Linked DNA regions of Prochlorococcus marinus str. GP2. The protein of the gene in region 1 binds, or shares a complex with, the protein of each later gene. Links are inferred from orthologs where the notes say so. Each region holds a gene or a part of one and is shown in the gene's direction. Other genes may lie near its edges. The genes, in order: glmM and cdaA.

The links.
Region 2: the proteins of glmM (region 1) and cdaA are in contact, whole or in part, in a crystal structure (PDB 7OJS), measured with the Bacillus subtilis proteins. The link is inferred for Prochlorococcus marinus str. GP2 from one-to-one orthologs.

What each region holds. Positions count from the first base shown.
Region 1 is NZ_JNAH01000003.1:219,324-225,788, reverse strand. What follows is about bases 1,556-4,396. They hold glmM (phosphoglucosamine mutase), read left to right. Parts: upstream 1,556-2,220; coding sequence 2,221-3,573; downstream 3,574-4,396. Other genes in these bases: EU91_RS06470 (DUF3177 family protein), read left to right, coding at 4,336-4,396; trmB (tRNA (guanosine(46)-N7)-methyltransferase TrmB), read right to left, coding at 3,581-4,210; EU91_RS0108435 (thioredoxin domain-containing protein), read right to left, coding at 1,556-1,935. Outside these bases: EU91_RS06445 (cob(I)yrinic acid a,c-diamide adenosyltransferase), read left to right, coding at 1-305; dcd (dCTP deaminase), read left to right, coding at 308-901; thyX (FAD-dependent thymidylate synthase), read left to right, coding at 904-1,536; more of EU91_RS0108435, read right to left, coding at 1,540-1,555; more of EU91_RS06470, read left to right, coding at 4,397-4,959; ileS (isoleucine--tRNA ligase), read right to left, coding at 5,309-6,465. UniProt on the Bacillus subtilis protein: Catalyzes the conversion of glucosamine-6-phosphate to glucosamine-1-phosphate. Glucosamine-1-phosphate is used for cell wall biosynthesis.
Region 2 is NZ_JNAH01000005.1:24,684-31,088, reverse strand. The notes cover bases 1,426-4,206. They hold cdaA (diadenylate cyclase CdaA), read left to right. Parts: upstream 1,426-2,252; coding sequence 2,253-3,161; downstream 3,162-4,206. Other genes in these bases: bioB (biotin synthase BioB), read left to right, coding at 3,975-4,206; EU91_RS03590 (isoprenyl transferase), read left to right, coding at 3,165-3,968; lysA (diaminopimelate decarboxylase), read left to right, coding at 1,426-2,224. In the rest of the region: EU91_RS03570 (ATP-dependent Clp protease ATP-binding subunit), read right to left, coding at 1-143; rimI (ribosomal protein S18-alanine N-acetyltransferase), read right to left, coding at 323-766; more of lysA, read left to right, coding at 851-1,425; more of bioB, read left to right, coding at 4,207-4,982; EU91_RS03600 (rhodanese-related sulfurtransferase), read left to right, coding at 4,979-5,911; EU91_RS03605 (hypothetical protein), read left to right, coding at 5,923-6,405. UniProt on the Bacillus subtilis protein: One of 3 paralogous diadenylate cyclases (DAC) in this bacteria, catalyzing the condensation of 2 ATP molecules into cyclic di-AMP (c-di-AMP). Upon expression in E.coli leads to c-di-AMP synthesis.

The sequences.
Region 1 (6,465 bases):
CATCACATTCCTTTGATCAATATAATCAGGAAGAAATTGAAAATAATAAAAATTTAAAACAATCTATTCATGAATCTATTTTTAAATTATGGAACTTTTGCAAAAAAGAATTACTTTCTGGTGAAAATGATCAAATCATACTTGATGAAATTTCTCTTGCTATTGAGATGAAAATTATTGATAAGCATGATTTGATTTCAACACTTGAAAACCGATTTATATCAGGAGATGTAATCCTAACTGGAACAGGTATTCCTAAAGATTTACTATTAATGGCTAACCAAATCACAGAACTTCGCTCATAAAAATGCTTAAAAATGATCTCTGGATAAATCAAAAAGCGGCTGAAGGAATGATAAGCCCCTTCCAATCAAATTTGGTTCGTCATCTTGAGCCAAATAATCAACAAAAACCAGTTTTGAGTTACGGATGTTCCTCGTATGGTTATGATTTGAGACTTTCATCTAAAGAATTCCTAATTTTTAGACATATCCCCGGTACTGTGATGAATCCTAAGAAATTTAACCCTAATAATTTAGAAAAAACTGTTCTTCACCATGATGATGATGGAGACTTCTTTATTCTGCCTGCTCACTCCTATGGTTTAGGTGTAGCTCTAGAAAAGATGAAAGTGCCAGAAAATATAACCGTAATTTGCATAGGTAAAAGTACATACGCAAGACTAGGAATCATTGTTAATACAACCCCAGCAGAAGCAGGATGGGAAGGCCATCTAACCCTAGAGTTTAGTAATAGTTCAGGTGCAGATTGCAGAATTTATGCTAACGAGGGGATATGCCAACTACTATTTTTTGAAGGAGATCCTTGTTCTACAACATATGAAGACAGAAGAGGTAAATACCAAAATCAACCAGAAAAAGTAACTCTAGCCAAAATATAAAAATGAGTAAAGTTGAACTGATTTCGCTAACTCCCGATGCTGAAAAAACAATGGCTTACATTGCAAGAGTAAGTAATCCAAACAATCAGAAAAATGAAGACTATTCAAAATTATTGAGTTATTGTATAAAAAATGAACATTGGAGCGTCTTTGAACAGTCATTTATGACTTTACAAATAGAAACCAACAGAGGAATTGCAGCTCAAATTCTAAGACATAGATCATTTACGTTTCAGGAATTCTCACAGAGATATGCAGACAGTTCGCAATTAGGGAATATTCCGTTGCCTGATTTAAGAAGACAAGATTTCAAAAATAGACAAAATTCTATTCCTGATCTCCCTGATGAGTTAAAAAAAAGATTCAATACAAAAATTGCATCTCATTTTAAAGCTGCTTCAGAACTATATGAAGATTTACTTGCTGAAGGAATAGCTAAAGAGTGTGCGAGATTTGTTCTACCATTAGCAACTCCAACGAGAATCTACATGTCTGGATCATGCAGATCATGGATACATTACATTCATTTAAGATCAGCTAATGGTACGCAAGAAGAACATAAGTCTATTGCCCAAAATTGCAAATCTATTTTTAAAAAAAGCTTCCCAACTGTAGCCAAATCTCTAGATTGGTAAAAGTTATCCATGACTTCTAGGATTAATTTCATTATTTTTATTTACTTTGATTGTTGAAAATTCAGGATTAAAAATTTCTTCTTTAGATTCCACTTCTTTTTCCAAATCAGCAAGTGCTTTTCTTATTGTTGAATCATCTTGTTTGCCTATAAAGGTAGATTTTAAATTACTTTCTCTATCAAAAAGATTAACTTGAGGAATTCCATTGACACCAAATTTTAGGATATAATTTCCCCATTTTTGATTATCAACATTTAGAAAAACAAAATTGACATCTTTTTCGTATTTCTCTTTTAGAGCAGATACTTCTGGAGCCATTTCTTTGCATACTTCACACCACTCTGCATAAAATTCAAGGAAAGTAGGTTTATTATTTTTAAAAGCTAATTCAGGCTCCATAGATAATTCTCCAAAACTCTTAATAAGATAAGTCGATTTAAAAAAGAGATTTCGAAACAGAACCAAAGAAATAATTAAAACAGTAATAAGCAAAACAATTATTACTTTTAAATTTGTGTTTAAAAGTTGTTCTCTACCTTCAGATTGCACTAAAAAAACTACTAACTAAAAACATCTTAATTAAGTTAGACAAATAAAGAGAATTTGAATCGTTTACCTTTTAATCAACTGATAAGATAAACAATGAATAATGATCAAGATATCTTTGATTTCTGACACCTAATTATGCAATCAATCTTTGGAACTGATGGAATAAGAGGAATATTTAATAAAGAGATAACTTATTCTCTAGCATTCAAAGTTGGATATGCTCTAGGTTCGAATTTAAAAAGCAATAATCCAATATTAATTGGAAGAGATACAAGGATTAGCGGAAATATTCTGCTTCAGGCAATAACAAAGGGAATCAATGCGAGTGGCAAAAAATTTATAAATCTTGGAATCTGTCCTACACCAGCCATCCCATTTTTAATCCAACAAGAAATGTTTAGTAGTGGAATAATGATTTCTGCAAGTCATAATCCGCCCGAATATAACGGAATAAAAATCTTTGATCATAATGGTCAAAAAATTACCGAAAATTTTGAAAATAAAATTCAAAAATTTATTGAAGATGCAAATCAAAATATATCAGTTCCTACAAAAGAGACCACTTTAAAAGCTAATAAAGATCTTATGGATATTTATATGAAAAACCTAATCCAATCAATGGGCGGAGAAAATTTAAGCGGTATGAAAATAATATTAGACACATGCTATGGATCAGCGACAACCTGTGCAAAAACAATTTTTCAAAATCTTGGCGCTGATGTAAGAGTTATCAATAACACTAAAAATGGTGAAAAAATTAATATGAATTGTGGTTCGACTAACCTTGAACCATTAAAAAGAGCGCTAGAAGAGAGTCCCGCAGATATGGGCTTTAGCTTCGATGGAGATGCTGATAGAGTAATAGGAGTTGATTCTAAAGGAAATGTATTAGATGGAGATCATATTCTTTTTCTTTGGGGTAGAGAACTTATGGAACAAAATCTCCTTACAAAAAATTTACTAATTTCAACTCAAATGGCAAATCTAGGTTTTGAAAAAGCTTGGAACAAAATTGGCGGAATTTTGCATAGAACTGATGTAGGAGATAAATACGTTCATAAGGCAATTAAGGAAAAAAGAGCTGTATTAGGAGGTGAGCAATCAGGTCATATTCTCTCAAAAATTAATAACTTTTCGGGAGATGGAATTTTAACTGCGCTTCAAATTTCTAAATACTGTAAAAAGAAAAATATTACTTTAAATGATTGGCTTAATAGTAGTTTTAACCCTTTCCCTCAAAAATTAACCAATATTAATTTAGCTTTTAAAATTAATGAAATAAATCCAAAAACGAGGATCTTAATTGATCAAATTATAGAAAATTATCATTTAAACTACTCCGAAAATTGTAGAATCTACATTAGGCCTAGCGGCACAGAGCCGCTAATAAGAGTTCTCATAGAAGCCAAAAATAAAAATACAGCTGAATCTTTATCAAGTGAAATAACAAACAAGTTAAGGAATGAAATTAAAAAAATATTATTTTAATTATTGATCAAATTTTTTTATAAATACTTTCAAAAATTTCAAGTTCATTATCTATCACATATTTTTCCCTATTAGTTTGAACTTTATTTGGATTGAAACTATCGGAATAATTAAATTTCTTCTTATCTATTTTTTTAAAACTTATATTACTTGATATCGTGCACTCCATATAATCAAATAAATCTTCTACATCAGTCTTTATGAATATTAGAGATCCTTCTTGCATTGAATTTGAGAGAATATCAATAAACTCTGGTTGAATTATACGCCTCTTGAAATGTCTTTTTTTAAACCATGGATCTGGGAAATTAAAGGAGATACTTTTTACATTTTTTATAATAAATTGATTATTGGAAGCATTTAGTATTTTATAAGCATTGCCAAATGCAAAATATAAATTTTTGATTCCTATTCCTTTCGCTTTTGATTTAGCATTTCTAGCTAATCTCTCACGGATTTCAATTCCCAAATAGTTCCAATTTGCATTCACAAAAGCTAAATCAAATAAAAAATCACCTGAAGCACAACCTATATCCAAATGAATTGGCAATTTAGAATCCTCAAACAATTCAATCAAGGAAGGAATTCTCTCGATTTCATCAAAATTATTGCTCAAGGGATTTACATGCTGTCTCATGAAATTATCAATTTATTTTTTAGCACTAATATAAAAAATAAATAATATTCATAACTATGACAATAGTAAGTTAAAGAGTATCAGTTTGATGTTTAATTTATAATGTGAGTAAAAATTAAAAAGTTTTGAACTTTCCTAATCAAATTTCTATTTGGATAACTTTTCAAATCTCAATAATTTTCCTAATTGGTATTCCTTTTACGTTATTCTTGTGGTCAATTAAAAAAAGAAATAAAGTTGTTAATAAGCTTTTATCTATCTATTGGAAGATATCCATCTTGTTTTTTATAAGTCTTTTGCTTTTAGTAGGAGAATATAATTATGGGCTGTTAGTAACAAATATTTCAACATTGTTAATGACAATTTCAGTTTGGTTTTGGCATGATATCAATGATGAATTAAAAGAATATGATTTTTCATGCTCTATTATTACTACGACAAAAGTTTGGAGATGGTCACTAACTTTTATATCTCTTAATTTCTTAATTCAAAGTCTAAAAAATATAAGCTGTTTTTCTTTAATTAATTCACCCGCTTGTGAAATTTGGCTTCAACCCTCTTCAAATTTATACAGAGTTATTAAAAGCTTATTTAATTTTTTATTTGGTGCTAACTTTAGTCAGCCAATAGCAAAGTTTTTAGGACTATTTTCATTGTTAGTTTATGTTTTAGGGTTAATTCAATGGTCAATAATTAAATTTCCTAAAAATGGAAGAAACTCATGCTTCTCAGAAAGTGGCAGAAATTGATTAATTAAATTTCCTAAAAATGGAAGAAACTCATGCTTCTCAGAAAGTGGCAGAAATTGATTTATTAAATAATCTAGAAAAAATAAGTTCACTGATACTAAATAGGATTTTTAAATTAGAAGGTTAAATTTTCAAATAAAATCAAACATAACTGTTAGAAAAATTATTTTCAAAGGTTTCAGCAACTATACTAGCCATAGAATTTAAATAGATTTTTTTAAAAAGTTATAGAATTTTGATACGTACTTACGAACTTTAAGCTTTACAATGCCCCATTCAAAGAAACTAAAGATAAATTAATAAGAGAAAACAAAAACTCAGTTTTATTTTTGAATCAAAAAAACTGGATCTAAGTATCTTTCAGATTAATTATATTAAAACATCTCTTGCATAATTTTGTATTTTGGATTCCGCTAAAAGTTTCTTTTTGATAATGCCAACATCTATCGCATTTCTTACCATGAGCTTTTAATATTTGAATTTTTCCCAATTTATTATTATCTATAGTTAGTGAATTCTCTACCAAATCAGATACTACTTGAAAATTTGAAACTATAAGCCAATCTCTAAATAAATCTACTTCTTCATTGCCAAATTGTTTAAGCCAAGTTAGAGAATCTTTTATAACTTTATCTTCAGGTAAATAATTAACTTCAGTTTCTAAAGCTGCTCCAATTATTTGTTTGTTCCTACATCCTTCTATAGCTTTGTTAATCTCAACTCTCAAATTTCTTAAGTTTGCAATTTGGTCATTAAGAGTTTGATTTTTCCAAGACTGCGAAAATATTGGCCATCCTCTTTGAAATACTGATTTTTCTTTGGTTGAATATGGAATATTTTGCCAAATATCTTCCGCCATATGACAAAGCACTGGAGAAATGAGTACGGCTAAATTTTCAACAACTTTTGACATTACAAACTGACATGATCTTCTCCTGAATTGTGATTTAGAACTTACATATAACCTATCCTTTGCAATATCCAAATAAAAATTTGATAGATCTACAACGCAAAAACTTTGTAAGATTTGGAAAAATTTTGAAAATTCATAATTTTCATAAGCATTTGATATTTGATCTGTAACCTCAACTAATCTGCCTAACATCCATTGATCTAGAAGTGGCAATTGATCAAATTCAAAACTATCAATTTTAGGATCATAATCATGAATATTACCTAGAAGATATCTCGCAGTATTACGAACTTTTCTATAAACGTCTGAAAGTTGCTTTAGTATATTTGAACCAATTGGAACATCCACCGAATAATCTACAGAGCTTACCCATAGCCTTAAAACATCAGCACCATAAGCAGGTTCAGTCTTTTTATTATTACCTCCATTAATAATTATATTTGGATCAACAACGTTACCTAAAGATTTGCTCATTTTTCTTCCGTTTTCATCAAGTGCGAAGCCATGCGTTAAAACTTTCTTATAGGGAGGTTTATTATTAACTGCAACAGATGTAAGTAAAGAAGACTGGAACCATCCTCGATGTTGATCTG
Region 2 (6,405 bases), on another replicon or contig:
ACCTTTGCTGCGACACCTGTACCCTCGCCGATTAGTCCTAATAAAATTTGTTCTGTTCCGACGAAATTATGACCAAGTCTTCTAGCTTCCTCTTGGGCAAGCATAATGACTTTAATAGCCTTTTCGGTAAATCTTTCAAACATTAGAAGATTATATTTCTACTAATAACCTACCAGCAATAAGACAATTTTGTGTTCAGAATGAGCTTTTGTGAATACCCAAAAATATATTTTACTGAATTAAATTTAACTTTTTTAATGGTATAGCAACAAATTATAGTAATTTCAGGCATTCTGGTTATCCGCACAATTAAATTTTCAAATTATTTAGTTGTCAATTTTTTTTCTTTTAAGAGAGCATCTGAACCGTCTTTATAATAATTTCTTCTAATACCTACAGTAGAAAAATCAAAACGACTATAAAATTTCTCAGCTGTGAAATTAGTATTGGAGACTTCTAAAAATAATTTTTTTATATTTAATTTTTCACATTGTTTTATTAAAAAATCCATAAGGTAAGATCCAAAACCTTTTTCCCTATATTTTTTGTCTATAACAAAATAATTTATTTGAGCCTCATCAAGCACCACATGAAAAACGCAGATTCCTATAACTAAATTTGAGAGTATCAACCCAAAGACTTTTATACCTCCTTTTTTAAATTCATTAGCCCATTGCTTTTTACTCCATAACGAAATCGTATTTGAATCTAAGTCATAACATGAATCAATATCTTTTTCATTTAACTTCCTAATAGATAAAATCATATAATAGATGTGTAATCAAAAGTTAGAATTTAATGTCATTTTAAAATATGACAACTTTAGAATGACTCTACTTAAAATTTTCCCATGGAAGAAAAAAATTCCTTTTTAAAAGAAAAAATTGACCTCAAAAGTCCTAATAAAAATATCGTACCCATCACTACTTCTATAGGAAGTGATGGAATATTATCCGTTGGTGGATGTTCTATTGAAGAGTTAGTTAAAAAATATGATTCTCCACTTTATATTTTGGATGAAATCACCTTAAGAAAATCTTGTAAAGCGTACAAAGAAGCATTAGAGAAACATTACCCAGGGAAATCTCTACCTATATATGCCTCCAAGGCAAATAGTTCAATCTTTATGAGTAACCTTATTTCCTCAGAAGGATTTGGACTAGATGCAGTCTCCGAAGGAGAACTATTAACTGCTCTCCAAGGTGGGGTTCCAAATGAGAAAATTGTTTTTCATGGGAATAATAAATCAGACAAAGAAATAGAATTTGCAGTTATAAATAATATTAAAGTTATTGTTGATAATGATTATGACTTAGAAAGATTAGAAAAACTCTCAAATTCATTTAATCGAGATTTAGAAATAATGATTCGCTTTACTCCTGGGATAGAGTGCCACACTCATGAATATATAAGAACAGGATCATTTGATAGCAAATTTGGTTTCGGAATTGAATATCTAAGTACTTTATTTGCCAGGATTAGTAATACTAAACATTTAAAATTAAAAGGATTACATGCGCATATTGGTTCTCAGATTTTTGAACTAGACCCTCATAATGATCTTGGAGAAATAATGGTAGATGTAATTTTAGAAGCCAAAAAATTTGGCCATGTCATTAATAAACTAAATGTTGGAGGCGGTTTAGGCATTAAATATACAGAAAATGACGACCCCCCTTCTATTGAAGATTGGGTTAAAACAATTTCCAATTCAGTAGTTAAATCTTGTAAAAAACATAATATAGATTTACCTCTATTAATGTGTGAACCGGGAAGATCTATTGTCTCTACAGCAGGCATAACAATTTACAAAATTGGGGCTTTTAAAAAAATTCCAGGGGTTAGGACTTATTTATCTGTCGATGGAGGGATGAGTGATAATCCAAGACCAATAACGTATCAATCAAATTATTCTGCATGTTTAGTAAGTAATCCCTTTAATAAAGATTCTAAAAACAAATATACTATTGCTGGAAAACACTGCGAATCTGGAGATGTTTTATTTAAAGAGATAGAATTAGCAGATTGCAAAACAGGAGATCTTATTTGTGTTTTTGGTACTGGTGCATATAACAATTCAATGAGTTCCAATTACAATAGGATTCCAAGGCCAGCAGCTCTCTTGGTTTGTAATGGTGAAGCAGAGATTATTCAGAAAAGAGAAAGTCCATCTGATCTTTTAAAATATGATGTTTTACCTGATCGCTTTATTAAACAAAATTAGGTACATTTAAATTAATTTTGTTTTTAATGTGAATTTCTGGGGGATTATAAATTTAAAGCTTTTATTGGATGTCTTATTTGCTATCGGTTTCGGACTTTTATTATTTTCTAGAGTAAAAGAACAAAGAACACTCTGGCTTTTAAGGGGATATTTATTTTTAGTTTCAACTGCATGGTTTATTCAAAGATTTGCATATCTCCCTTTAACGTCAAAATTAATTGATGCTGTAGTTCTTGCTTGCTCGCTATCCTTAGCGATCCTTTGGCAAGGGGAACTAAGAAGATTAATGGAATTATTAGGCACTGGGAGGTTAGCTGTATTACTAGGGAATCAACCAAAGGAATTTAGAGCAACATCAACAACTATTACTCAATTAGTTGATACTGCAGGTAAACTATCTCAAAATAGGAGAGGTGCTTTAATCGTTGTTGATTTAGGAAGTGATTTAAGGCCAGAAGATTTTTTATATTCAGGTACAAATATTGAAGCACAATTATCAACTGACCTTTTAATAAATCTTTTTGCAACAGATACTCCATTACATGATGGAGCAGTTCTTGTAAAAGGTAACAAAATAATATCCGCTGGTGTAATACTTCCTCTCTCGAGGCAAGGAATTAGTAGATATGGCACAAGACACTTAGCTGCATTAGGAATCACAGAAAGATTTGATAGATGTATTTGCATTGTTGTTTCTGAAGAGACAGGTACGTTATCATTAGCGAGCCAGGGAAAAATTGAGAGGCCAATTACAAGCAGCAGGTTACAAGAATTGCTTGTAAATTCAATCGGAAATAAAAACTCTATGGTAACAAATAAATCATCTTTAAATAAAACTGCTCCATCCCAAGAGATAAACTCAAGTGATAATATTATCAGTGGTATCAATAAAAAAGAGTCTAATAAATCAGAAGGCTTAATTAACAGAAAGGACTGAACAATGAGTTTGGAAAAAGTAATCGATAAGAAAAAAAACGACTTATCCAAGCTAATAGATAAGAAAAAAATCCCAGAACATGTAGCAATAATTATGGATGGAAACGGGAGATGGGCCACAAAAAAAGGGTTGCCTCGAACGTTTGGACATAACAAAGGAGTAACTGTATTAAAGGAAATTATCAAATCATCAAAGAAATTAGGTTGTAAAGTACTTACTGTTTATGCTTTTTCAACTGAAAATTGGTCGAGACCCAAAAAAGAAGTTGAATTCCTAATAAATCTATTTGGCGAAGTTTTGAGAAATGAAATTGAAGAGATCCATCAAGAATCAATTAAAATAAAATTTATAGGTGATTTAACCCCTTTCCCAGATTCTTTAAAAACAGTACTTAATAGGTCTGAAGATCTCACTAAAGATAATGAAGATTTTGCATTAAATGTTTGTGTAAATTATGGTGGTAGACAAGAAATAGTAAAAGTTGCTAAAAAGTTAGCAATAAAATCTATTTCTGGCGAGATAAAGCCCAATGAAGTTAATGAAGAATTATTTAATTCAGAACTCCTAACCCAGGGGATCAAGGACCCTGAATTATTGATTAGAACTAGCGGAGAAAAAAGAATAAGTAATTTTCTTTTATGGCAATTAGCTTATTCTGAAATTTATATATCTGAAGTCCTATGGCCTGATTTTAATGAGAACGAATTTCTTAAAGCAATAATTGATTACCAATCAAGAAATCGACGTTTCGGCGGTATAGAATCATTACCAAATAAATCTTTTAAAGGTTCTTACTGCTCTTCCTAAATAAATATGATTAAATCGAAGATTAATATGTCTAGCGAAATTAGATTTGATTGGCAAAAAGAAGAAATTTCGGAAATATTAAAAATGCCTTTGATAGATCTAATGTGGGAATCGCAAAAAATTCACAGAGAATTCAATGTTTATAGTGTACAACTTGCATCACTTTATAGTGTGAAAACTGGCGGTTGCCAAGAAGATTGCTCATACTGCAGCCAATCGATTTATAGTGCCAGCCAAATCAAAAGTCATCCACAATTTGAAGTCAAAGAAGTTCTAGAAAGAGCTAAAATCGCAAAAAAAGAGGGCGCTGATAGATTCTGCATGGGGTGGGCTTGGAGAGAAATCAGAGACGGGGAATCATTTAACTCAATGTTGAAGATGGTCAAAGGGGTAAGAGACCTTGGAATGGAAGCATGCGTAACTGCAGGAATGCTAACTGAAGAACAGGCATCTAGACTAGCTGAAGCTGGTTTAACAGCCTACAATCACAACCTTGATACTAGCCCTGAACATTATAAAAATATTATTACCACTAGAACTTATCAAGACAGATTAGATACCATCAAAAGAGTAAGAAATGCAGGAATAAATGTTTGTTGTGGAGGAATAATAGGTTTGGGTGAAACCAATGGAGATAGAGCATCTCTTTTAGAAGTGCTGTCGAACATGAATCCACACCCTGAAAGTGTTCCTATAAATTCATTAGTTGCTATAGAAGGTACTGGTTTAGAAAATAATAAAGCGATTGATTCTATTGAGATGATAAGAATGATAGCTACAGCCAGAATTCTTATGCCTAAAAGTAAAATAAGATTAAGTGCAGGAAGAGAAAAGCTCTCAAAAGAAGCTCAAATTTTATGTTTTCAATGCGGTGCAAATTCAATTTTTTACGGAGATGAGTTACTCACAACTTCAAATCCATCTTTTCAATCGGACAGAAAACTTCTTCAAGAAGTTGGAGTATCATTTAATAAAAATTTTGAAACTTGTGAGAAAACATTATCCTCTTTATGAAAGGCAAAAATTATAAAATAGTTTCACTTTATTCTTTCTTCCCATTTCAAGAAAACTTAATTTTTGATCTCAAAAAAAAATTATTAGAAATCGAAAATGAAAACGATCTTTCAGGTTTATTAATTTTTGCTAGTGAGGGTATTAATGGAACTATTTGTGCTGATGAAGATCTAATCGATATTGTTATCAACTTACTTAACAAATATACAGATAATAGAAATTTGAATATAAAAGTAAACTTTTCAAAAAAGAAAGTCTTCAAAAAATTAAAAATAAAAATCAAGAAAGAAATAGTTACCATGGGTATTGATGAAATAAACCCTGCACAAGATAATGGTACTTATATTGACAAAGCTAATTGGAATGAGTTAATTAAAAACCAAAATACAATAGTCATTGATACTAGAAATCATTATGAGGTTTCTATAGGAACATTTCAGAATTCCATAAACCCAAATACGAGAAATTTTAGCGAATTCCCCAGATGGGTAGATGATCATTTAGATAGTCATTTAGAAAATAAAGATTCTGCAAATATAGCAATGTTTTGTACCGGAGGTATCAGATGTGAAAAAGCTACAAGTTTGCTGAAAAAAAAAGGTTATAAAAATATTTATCACCTAAAAGGGGGCATCCTTCAATACCTTGATGATATATCAGAAGAAGAAAACTTATTTGAAGGTGAATGTTTTGTTTTTGATAAAAGAGTTGCTTTAGATCAACAATTAGAAAAAGGCTCCTACTCCATTTGTCATGCATGTGGAATGCCAGTTTCAATTCAAGATCAAAAAAGAAAAGAATATAGAGAAGGTATTCAATGTCATTTATGCATAGATCAATTCAGTGATGACGATAGGAAAAGGTTTGAAGAAAGACAAAAACAAATCGATAGATCAAAAGTGGAAAATAATAAAATCTATAAGGACTAATTTTCAAAATCATGAAAGTTGAAGAATTAGAAAAATTTGCTGGATCCATTGGATTATTAATTAAAATTCAAGTTAGAGAAACTATCGGATTATGTTTCTTTAGAATCGTGATTGCAGAACAGAAAGATAACGTAATTAAGATTTGGGCCGAAATGAAAGGTTGGACTTATTTAAATAAACAAGGTATTCAGCTTGATACATTAAGAATCCTTAATAAAGCTCCTGCTTTTGTTTCGGAATTAATATGGGCAACAACTATGGCTTGGGCAATTGAAAAAAAATCAAGCAACAAAGTAAGACTTTTAGCTATTTTTGATAGTGAAGGATATAGTAAAAAACTTGTAAGATATTTCAAATTAATAGGATTCAAAATTGTCAAAGAAGTTGGTTCTAGCCCAGTAGATCTTTTATTAAGATTGGTTTGGGGAGGTGCAGGTACACTTATGAACGGGGAATGTATTTCAATATTGAAAAGACTAGAAAAGAAACTCTCT